Regions from separate parts of the Paracoccus sp. TOH genome, predicted to be linked through region 3. Evidence: riboswitches for the same ligand, from Rfam matches in the RefSeq annotation. Region 3 holds a riboswitch; each other region holds the start of a gene.
What was found. Region 3 has a riboswitch for thiamine pyrophosphate ahead of thiC (phosphomethylpyrimidine synthase ThiC). Riboswitches for the same ligand answer to the same signal wherever they lie in the genome.
Positions count from the first base shown of each region.

Region 1: it holds a riboswitch for thiamine pyrophosphate, as region 3 does, so the genes downstream of both, NBE95_RS13960 (phosphomethylpyrimidine synthase ThiC) here and thiC (phosphomethylpyrimidine synthase ThiC) in region 3, are expected to answer to the same signal.
Region 2: it holds a riboswitch for thiamine pyrophosphate, as region 3 does, so the genes downstream of both, thiD (bifunctional hydroxymethylpyrimidine kinase/phosphomethylpyrimidine kinase) here and thiC (phosphomethylpyrimidine synthase ThiC) in region 3, are expected to answer to the same signal.

Region 1 covers NZ_CP098361.1:674,649-677,890, reverse strand. The annotation lists partial or broken gene NBE95_RS13965 (transposase) at 1-398, shown strand, start outside; partial or broken gene NBE95_RS13960 (phosphomethylpyrimidine synthase ThiC) at 595-1,254, opposite strand; TPP riboswitch at 1,335-1,454, opposite strand; gene NBE95_RS13955 (LysR family transcriptional regulator) at 2,271-3,221, opposite strand; gene NBE95_RS13950 (phosphonate dehydrogenase) at 3,199-3,242, opposite strand, start outside.
Region 2 covers NZ_CP098360.1:921,784-925,025, forward strand. The annotation lists gene NBE95_RS04520 (FAD-dependent oxidoreductase) at 1-775, opposite strand, end outside; gene thiD (bifunctional hydroxymethylpyrimidine kinase/phosphomethylpyrimidine kinase) at 772-1,599, opposite strand; TPP riboswitch at 1,672-1,776, opposite strand; gene NBE95_RS04530 (nucleotide sugar dehydrogenase) at 1,852-3,018, opposite strand; gene NBE95_RS04535 (HAD family phosphatase) at 3,178-3,242, shown strand, end outside.
Region 3 covers NZ_CP098360.1:1,221,027-1,224,268, forward strand. The annotation lists gene thiC (phosphomethylpyrimidine synthase ThiC) at 1-1,732, opposite strand, end outside; TPP riboswitch at 1,815-1,934, opposite strand; gene NBE95_RS06060 (ABC-type transport auxiliary lipoprotein family protein) at 2,037-2,663, opposite strand; gene NBE95_RS06065 (MlaD family protein) at 2,673-3,242, opposite strand, start outside.

The sequences.
Region 1 (3,242 bases), on a different replicon from region 3:
CGGACCATCTGCTCAGGGGCATTGACCGCTTCGTTGATCTCGGAGACATGCGCCGTCATCTCGCCCCATTCTACAGCACGACTGGCCGCCCCTCGGTCGATCCGGAGCTGATGATACGGATGCTCATCGTGGGCTATGCCTTTGGCATTCGGTCGGAACGGCGTCTCTGTGAGGAAGTCCATCTCAACCTGGCATATCGATGGTTTTGCCGGCTCGATCTGACCGACGCGGTGCCCGACCACTCGACCTTCTCGAAGAACCGGCATGGCCGGTTCCGAGAGAGCGATCTGTTCCGGCGGCTCTTCGAGGCAGTGCTGGCGCGGTGCATCGTCGAGGGGCTCGTGGGCGGTGAGAGCTTTGGGGCGGACGCTTCGCTGATCAAGGCGGATGCCAGCCGCTACACCAAGGCCGAATACTCGCAATGGTCAGCGGAAGATGACGCCAGGAGAGTGTCAGATCTTCTGTGTATGAGCGATCCGGTCCATGCTTCTTCGAAAGGAAGCATGCATGACGATTTCCAAGGAACTGCTGGACGAACTGCTGAAGGGCGTGGAGCGCCCTGAGGACCTGCTCGGCGAGGCCGGGCTGATGAAAGGTTACCGCCGAATTGCCGATATTGGCGTTGATCTTGACCAGGAAATTGCGACCGATGATCATCGGCTCGGCTTCGGGATGGTTGATATTGGCCGGGATTACCGCCCGTCCGCGCGCCACCTCGTCGCGCACGAATTCGGGGGTGACGAAATCAGGGATGGCGGCGCCGAGGTTTTCGCCGTCGCGCACCATCATTTCTCGAATCGCGGTGCGGCCTAAATTCTCGCGGATCGCGACAAACTCCATTTCAGGTGTGACAATGCCCGCGCGGGCATAGGCAAGCTGGGTGACCGCTTTCCCGTTCCGCGCCCGCAAGGGGCGGTGGCGGATGGGAAACTCGGGTGTTAGCCGGTCGCCTGAGGCAAAACCGTTGTCCTCGGGCTTCACATGCCGCCCCTCGTAGGACTCCACGTCCCCACGCCTCATCGTCCAACCTTCCCTCAGGCGCGGAAGGCCGCGTTCGATCGCGATTTCGGCGGCCGGATCGGTATAGGGACCCGAGGAGTCATAGACCGTCACCGGCGGCTCGCCCGCGCTTGGATGCAAGGCGATCTCGCGCATGGGCACACGGATGTCGGGGTGCAGCACGCCCGGCCTGAACACCTTGACAGAGGCGGGCAGTGGTCCGGTGGTGACCGTCAAGGTTTCTTTAGATGTCATGTCGAGGCTCCTCGCGTCGCAGCATTGGAGACCCAGCACCGACGGGAAGGAATAGAATGCCCCACTGGTCGCATGCGACCGGCAAGGCATCCGCACCGTCCCTACGCCAGCATGAACTGGATCAGGTTCGTAGGGTCACTGCGCTGCCTTGCGGCCCAGCAGTATCTCAGCCCCTTGTCGGGACACCCCTGGTGAGGACGTAAGGATGCGCAGCGGTGCCTCTATTGTCAATCGTCCTGACCAAGCCGACGCTTTGATAATCCAAACAGTTAAAGTTCCCGGTGTCGTGCCATCCTGAAACCTGCAACAGCCCCTATGAGGGTTGGCCACTTGGTATCGTACATGTCAACAATACCGCGTCGTGGCGGGTGGAGGGACTGACTGCTTCGCCCGCTAACCAGCCGTCGCTTTACGGCTGGTCAAATCACACGACGCTAGTGTTTTACGTTGACAGGTCGAACCGTTGTCAAGGAACGATCGCTTGCGCGGCCCGAACCTTCCCACAGGATCTTGCTCACTGTCCTTCGCGCCATGATGCGCGTCCAGCTCGCGCGACCTGATGCACGGGTGCCGTGCTTGGATAGCTGCGGGCCATGAAGATCGAGGGCAAGCCGCGCGTGCGGCGCGGCTCCGGTTGATCCGAAGGTCAGGCCGGGGGATCGACGCGGCCGAGGGCCGCGCTCACCCCCGCCCTGCGGTTTATCCTTTTCGTTTTTCCGCCCAACAGACCTGCCCGAGCCGGTCAATCGGCAAGCGCCGCGCCCGTGGCGCGTCGGCTCCTGCGGGGGCCGTGTCCTCGCTGCGCTGCGGGCCGCACCACCCCCCGCCTCCGCCCGATTGACAGTCTCTGTAGATTCGCAAGATGATTTGCCGCGCCACGGTGCATGAACTTCGAAAAGCACCGACAACGTGTCAGGCATTCTTGCTTCATCTGCCACGCAATCTTGCCGCTACAAGGTCGCGGCCGCTGTTCGGCTGCGGTTCATACATCTCTTTCGAGGCCCCATGTCTGTCTTTCAGTTAGCTGCTTCGGCTGGTCGTGCAGCCTGCTGACATAGAACAGGCACCGTCTTGGCATTGAGGAGGATGCTAAGCGTCTCGGCTTCCGGGGAACCGTCCTCCATCTTTACAGGATGGACGGCCAAAATTGGCTTCTCCAAATCTACGCCCTTGATAGAAACTTCACAAAGTTGACCCGAAGCCAGTTCATCGAGAACCGTGCTTTTCATCACCAACGATACGCCTAGTCCCGCTCTGACCGCACGCTTCACCCCTTCAGTGCTTCCGGTTGTGTGGCTGATCGATAGCTGATCTGCTTTTTGACCGAAGGCACGGCGGAGAATAGTGCCCGTCCCGGTTCCACGCTCGCCTCCGATCAGCGACTCCGTGAAAAGTTCAGACGAGTATATCGAACCCTTGCTTGCCCACCGGTGATCCGGGGAAACAATCAAAATGAGCTTCTCGGTGCGCCACAGGCTGGCCTCGTATCCATTCCGGCCGTCCCACCACTCCATGAAAGCAAGATCAACTTCCTTTCTCTGGAGTTTTTCTAAGATCTCCAGGTTGGAGGCGATTACCAAGTTGGCAGAGCGCCCTTTGGCACCATGCAGGCGCTTCAGATGCTCCGGCATGAGGTAGATACCGATGTTGCTGCTCGCACCCAGTTGAATTTGTTCCATGTGCAAGCGGTCAAAGGCACGTGCAGAAACCGTCAGCAGGCTCTTGGCAAATGGCAAGAATATGGCTCCGTGCCGCGTCGGAACACAGCGATCGTTCCCTCTATCTACCAGTTGCACCCCTAGGATATCCTCAAGGCGCCTGACGCTGTTCGAAACCGTAGGCTGCGAGATTTGCAGCCGTCGCGATGCCGCACGAAAATTTCCCGTCTCGATGACTTCAACGAAGGCAGCGACATGAGACAGATGATACATGCAGGATACCTTGTTAGAGAACAGACGCGGGCTCATTGATAGCGGCTCGCGGTCTGC
Region 2 (3,242 bases), 300 kb from region 3:
CGGCAAAGCCGGGATGCAGGGCATAGGCGGCAGAGAGCATCTCGACCGCCGAGCGGGCGGTGACGCGATACTTGCCGCCCGTCTCCAGCATGGTGGCGCCGATCATGTAGACGCCATCCCCTCGCGGAACAAGATATAGGGGGATGCGCGGATGCAGCAGGCGGATGGTGCGGGTCAGCGTCACCTCGGGGCAGCGGATCACCAGCATCTCGCCGCGCACGCCGCGCAGGTCGGGAAGCTGGTCGCGGGCGGCCAGGCCGCGGGCATCGACCACCATGCCGGCGGGCGTGCCCTCGGTTTCGATGCGGATGCCCTGCGCCTCGAGCCGGTCGCGCAGGGCCAGCAGCGCGGCGCGCGGGTTCAGATGCGCCTCGGTGGCGAAATGCAGCCCGCGCGGGAAGCGGCCGGCCAGTTCCGGCTCGAGCGTCGCGATGTCGTCGCCGCTCACCGGCCGATGCGTCTGGGTCAGGCGGGCGAAGCGGTCGAGTTCCGCCCGATCGCGCGACGGCGCCAGCACCAGCGTGCCGCGGCGGATGACCTCGGCGCCCTGCGCCTGCCACCAATCGGCGGCGTCGAGGCCGAGCCGCAGCACCACCGGTTCGGCGCTTTCGGCCTCGCAATAGGGCGCCAGCATGCCGCCGGCGCGCCAGCTGCAGGCCTGCGAGCCGGGTTTGCCGGCCGGGTCGATGATCCGGGGCAGGGTGCCGCGCGCCGCCAGTTCGGTGGCGATACACAGCCCCATCACCCCGGCGCCCAGAATGGTGATCGCAGTCATGTCCGTCTCCAGAGCGCGTGGAAATGATGCACCGGGCCATGGCCCAGCCCCACCGACAGCTCATCGGCGGCGGCGATGGCGCCTTGCAGCCAGCCATGAGCGCGGGTCACGGCATCGGGCACCGTCATGCCCTGCGCCAGCCCCGCCGCGATGGCCGAGGACAGCGAGCAGCCGGTGCCGTGGGTGTTGTGGGTCTGCTGGCGCGGCGCGGTCAGGACCAGCGGCTGCGGCCCGACCAGCAGGTCGGTGCAGGTATCCTCGGTCGCGTGGCCGCCCTTCATCAGCACATGGGCCGCACCGAGGGCGCGGAGCGCCTCGCCCTGCCGGCGCATCGCTTCGGGCGTCGCGGCGGGATCGCGCCCCAGAAGCTGCGCCGCCTCGGGCAGGTTCGGGGTCAGCACCGTCGCCAGCGGGATCAGCTGCTCGCGCAGCGCCGCGACCGCTGCCTCGGCCAAGAGCGCGTCGCCGGATTTCGCCACCATCACCGGGTCCAGCACCACCGGCACCGGGTTGTCGGCCAGCAGCGCCGCCAGCCGGTCGGCGACGACTGTGATCACATCCGCGCCGCCGACCATGCCGATCTTGACGGCGCGCACCTCGAGATCGCCGAAAACCGCGTCGATCTGCGCCGCGACCATGGCGGGGCTGACCGCCTCGACCGCCGCGACGGTGCGGGTGTTCTGCGCGGTGATCGCTGTGATCACAGAGGCGCCATAGACGCCGAGGGCCGAGAAGCTTTTCAGGTCGGCCTGGATTCCGGCGCCGCCGCCGCTGTCCGAGCCGGCGATGGTCAGCGCGATGGGATAGGGCTGCAATCCCGACATGGCCCGCCTTTCATGCGCCGGGCTGCCGGGCGTCGGGAAAGGGGACGGGTGGCGGCCGATGCACGGGTTCTGCCGCGACACTCTACCCTTCCCTCCGCCGGCATGACCCGGATCAGGTTCGATGGGTCGGTGCCCGGCACCTCTCAGCCCCGTCGCGGGACTCCCCAAGTGTATAAGTCGTGCGCGGGACACTAGGCCTTGGCCGCCGGCTTTGCAAGGGCCGGTTCCGGTCGGCCGGTTCCAGTCGGCGGGTCAGTCGCGGCCGAACAGGTCGCGGGTGTAAACCTTGTCCCGCACGTCGGCCAGCTCGGGCGACTGGCGGTTGGCGATGATCAGGTCGGCCCGGGCCTTGAAGGCGTCCAGGTCGCGCACCACCGGGCTGTTGAAGAAATCCTCGCCGGTCAGCACGGGTTCGTAGACGATGCAGGGGATGCCCCTGGCCTTGATCCGCTTCATGATGCCCTGGATCGAGCTGTCGCGGTAATTGTCGGAACCCGCCTTCATCACCAGCCGATAGACGCCGACCAGCCGGGGCTTGCGGGCGATGATCTGCTCGGCGATGAAATCCTTGCGGGTGCGGTTGCTGTCCACCACCGCCGCGATCAGGCTTTGCGGCACCTGGTCGTAATTGGCCAGCAATTGCTTGGTGTCCTTGGGCAGGCAGTAGCCGCCATAGCCGAAGCTGGGATTGTTGTAATGGTCGCCGATGCGCGGGTCGAGGCCGACGCCCTCGATGATCTCGCGCGGGTCGAGACCGCGCGCCACGGCATAGCTGTCCAGCTCGTTGAAATAGGCGACGCGCATGGCAAGGTAGGTGTTCGAGAACAGCTTGATCGCCTCGGCTTCGGTCGAGCCGGTGAACAGCACCGGCATGTCCTTGCGGATCGCGCCCTCGGCCAGCAGCTCGGCCAGCCGCTGCGCCGCCGGGCCGTGGTCGCCGACCACGATGCGCGAGGGATGCAGGTTGTCGTAAAGCGCCCGCCCCTCGCGCAGGAATTCGGGCGAGAACAGGATGCCCGCATGGCCGGTCTCGTCCCGCATGCGCTGGGTGAAGCCCACCGGCACGGTGGACTTGACGACGATGGTGGCTTGCGGCGCGTGGCGGCGGGCCAGTGCGATCACGCTTTCGACGCTGGAAGTGTCGAAGCGGTTCGAGCGCGAATCGTAATTCGTCGGCGTGGCGATGATGACGAATTCCGCCCCCGCCAGCGCCTCGGCCGCGTCGTCGGTCGCGCGCAGCTTCAGCGGTTTCCCGGCCAGCCAGGCCGAGATGTCGGCATCCTCGATGGGCGAGCGGCCCCCGTTCACCTGGGCCACCCGGGCGGCGTCCACATCCAGCGCCATGACCTGGTGGTGCTGCGCCAGCAGCACGGCGACCGACATGCCCACATAGCCCAGCCCGGCAACCGCAATCGTCATCTGTTCCGCCTTCCTGCGTTTCGGACCGGCTTAGCACGGGTTACGGCCCTGCAGAAGCGGGTGCGTGCCCGGCCGGCAGATCGGCGCCTTTGTCATGGATCGTGCGGCCTTTCCCGATTAGATGGCGGCAGCAGAGCCGAAGGCGAGGAAAGGCAAGCGATGAAACATGTGATCTTCGACCTGGGCGGGGTGCTGATCGACTGGGATCCGGCCCTGGCCTTTGC
Region 3 (3,242 bases):
TGCCCTCTTTCTGCGCCTCGGCGCGGATGTCGTGGGAAATCCGCATCGAGCAGAATTTCGGCCCGCACATCGAACAGAAATGCGCCAGCTTGTGCGCCTCCTTCGGCAGGGTCTGGTCGTGGAAGGCGCGCGCGGTATCGGGGTCCAAAGACAGGTTGAACTGGTCCTCCCAGCGGAACTCGAAGCGGGCCCGCGACAGGGCGTCGTCCCGGGTTCTGGCCGCCGGATGGCCCTTGGCCAGATCGGCGGCATGGGCGGCGATCTTGTAGGTGATGACGCCGGTCTTGACGTCGTCGCGATCCGGCAGGCCCAGATGCTCCTTGGGGGTGACGTAGCACAGCATCGCCGTGCCGAACCAGCCGATCATCGCCGCGCCGATGCCGCTGGTGATATGGTCATAGCCCGGCGCGATGTCGGTGGTCAGCGGCCCGAGCGTGTAGAAGGGCGCCTCGCCGCAGATGGCCAGCTGCTTGTCCATGTTCTCCTTGATCTTGTGCATGGGCACATGGCCGGGCCCCTCGATCATCACCTGGCAATCGCGGGCCCAGGCGATGCGCGTCAGTTCGCCCAGCGTCTCCAGTTCGGCGAATTGCGCGGCGTCGTTGGCATCGGCGATCGAGCCCGGCCGCAGCCCGTCGCCCAGGCTGAAGGACACGTCATAGGCGCGGCAGATGTCGCAGATCTCCTCGAAATGCTCATAGAGGAAACTTTCGCGGTGATGGTGCAGGCACCATTTCGCCATGATCGAGCCGCCGCGCGAGACGATGCCGGTGACCCGGTCCACGGTCAGCGGGATATGGGGCAGCCGCAGCCCGGCATGGATGGTGAAATAATCCACGCCCTGTTCGGCCTGTTCGATCAGCGTGTCGCGGAAGACTTCCCAACTCAGCTCCTCGGCCACGCCGCCGACCTTCTCCAGCGCCTGATAGAGCGGCACCGTGCCGATGGGCACCGGGCTGTTGCGGATGATCCATTCGCGGATGTTGTGGATGTTGCGCCCGGTCGACAGATCCATCACCGTGTCGGCGCCCCAGCGGATCGCCCAGACCATCTTTTCCACCTCCTCGGCCATCGAGGAGGTGACGGCGGAATTGCCGATATTGGCGTTGATCTTGACCAGGAAGTTGCGGCCGATCGCCATCGGCTCCAGTTCGGGGTGGTTGATGTTGGCCGGGATGATCGCCCGGCCGCACGCCACCTCGTCGCGGACGAATTCGGGGGTCACGAAATCCGGCACGGCGGCGCCGAAGCTCTCGCCGTCGCGCGCCAGCTTCTCACGGATCGCCTTGCGGCCCAGATTCTCGCGGATCGCCACGAATTCCATCTCGGGGGTGACGATGCCGGCGCGGGCATAGGCAAGCTGGGTGACGGCCCGGTCGCCCTGCGCCCGCAGCGGGCGGTGGCGGATGGGAAATTCAGGCGTCAGCCGGTCGCCGGAAACGAAGCCGTTATCCTCGGGTTTCACATGCCGCCCGTCATAGGATTCCACGTCGCCGCGCGCCATGATCCAGCTGTCGCGCGGGCGCGGCAGACCGCGCTCGATGGCGATCTCGGCGCCGGGATCGGTATAGGGCCCCGAGGAATCATAGACCGTCACCGGCGGCTCGCCGGCGCTGGGATGCAGCGCGATCTGGCGCATCGGCACGCGGATGTCGGAATGGATCTCGCCCGGTCGGAAGACCTTGGTCGAGGCGGGCAGCGGTCCGGTGGTCACGGTCGGGGTAGTGGTCATGTCAGGCTCCTCGCTTTCGCTAGCATGGAGACCCAGCACGGACTGGAAGGGGGAAGAATACCCGCCGGACCGATAGCCGGCCGCAAGGGCATCCGCACCATCCCTACGCCAGTATGAACTGGATCAGGTTCGACGGGTCCCTGCGCTGCCTTGCGGCCCAGCAGTATCTCAGCCCCTTGTCGGGGCCCCCCAGGTGAGAGCCGGAGAATGCCCACTTGTCGCCCGGCTTGTCAATCGCCGGTGAAGGGGCGGCCGGGCTTCGGCTGCCGAAACCGCGCCGGCGCGGCCGGGCCGGCGGAAAACCTCAGCGGCAGCGGGCGGGATTGACGCCCACCGCGCGCAGGCCCCAGTCGGTCATCTGCGCCACCAGCTGCTGGCCCGCCGCGTCGAAGGCCGGGATCAGGTCGTCGGTTTTCGTGCTCGGCGCGTCGGCCGTGGCCGCGAAATGGCCGCGCGCGACCACGCTGGCATCCATCTCGCGCACCATCTGCGCGTCCACGGTCAGCCTGATCACCGCACCCTTGCCCGAAACCTCGGCGTTGAAATCCTGCACCTCGGAGATCAGCGCGTAATCCCCCGCCGTGCCCAGCGGCGCGCGGCCGACATGGGTGAAGGCGTCATAGCTGCCGAAGGCGCGCACCAGCAGGGTCTGCAGGGCCACCGGCACCGTGTCGCCCCAGCGCGCATCGGGCAGGTATTGCGTCTGCAACTGGTTCGGGCGGATCATGATGCGGTCGGTGTCCAACGTGCCGCGCGCCTTGGGGGGCTCGATCACCAGTTCGGCCAGCCGGCCGCGGCCGCAGCTTCGCGGCGCCTCGGAAGGCGGGCGCAGCTCGAACACGTCGCGGTCGGGCTCGCCCTCCAGCGCCTTCAGCGCGGCGCAGCCCGGCAGGGTCAGGGTCAGGACGAGAAGGGCGGCGGTCAGACGCATGGCGGCTCCTTAACGGCGGAACTCGGGAACCCGCGGCCCCGAGAAGACTTGCGACGGGTTGCGCCTCAGCGCCGAGACCAGCTCGTTCACGTTGCCCACCAGCCCGCGCAGATCGCTGGCCATGCGGGTGAATTGCGGCAGTCCCTCGCGGGTGAAAGCCTGCACCGGGCCGCGGGTGCTGTCCAGCATCCCGCGCAGGCTGGCGAAGGCGGCCTCGGCGCTGCCGGCGGCATCGCGCAGCCGCTCGGTGATCTCGGGCAGGTCGGCGACCACGCGGTCGATGGCCTCGTTCGCCTTGGCCAGGGTGGCGCGCAGGTCGGCCACCACCGGCTCGACATTGCTGTTCATCACCCGGTCGGCGCTGTCGAAGGCGCGCTCGGCCGAGGCGAGCGTGCGGTTCCCCACCTCCAGCGCCGCGTCGAGGCTGTCGAGGCTTTTGTCCGCGCGCGCGCTCAGCCGCGCCAGGTCGGTCTGCAGCGTGGTGGCGGTCTGGTCCAGGCGCTGCGTCAGGCTGCGCAGGTCGCCCGAGACATAGGCGCGCACCTCGTCCAGCGTCGCGGTGCCGGAATCCAGCGCCCG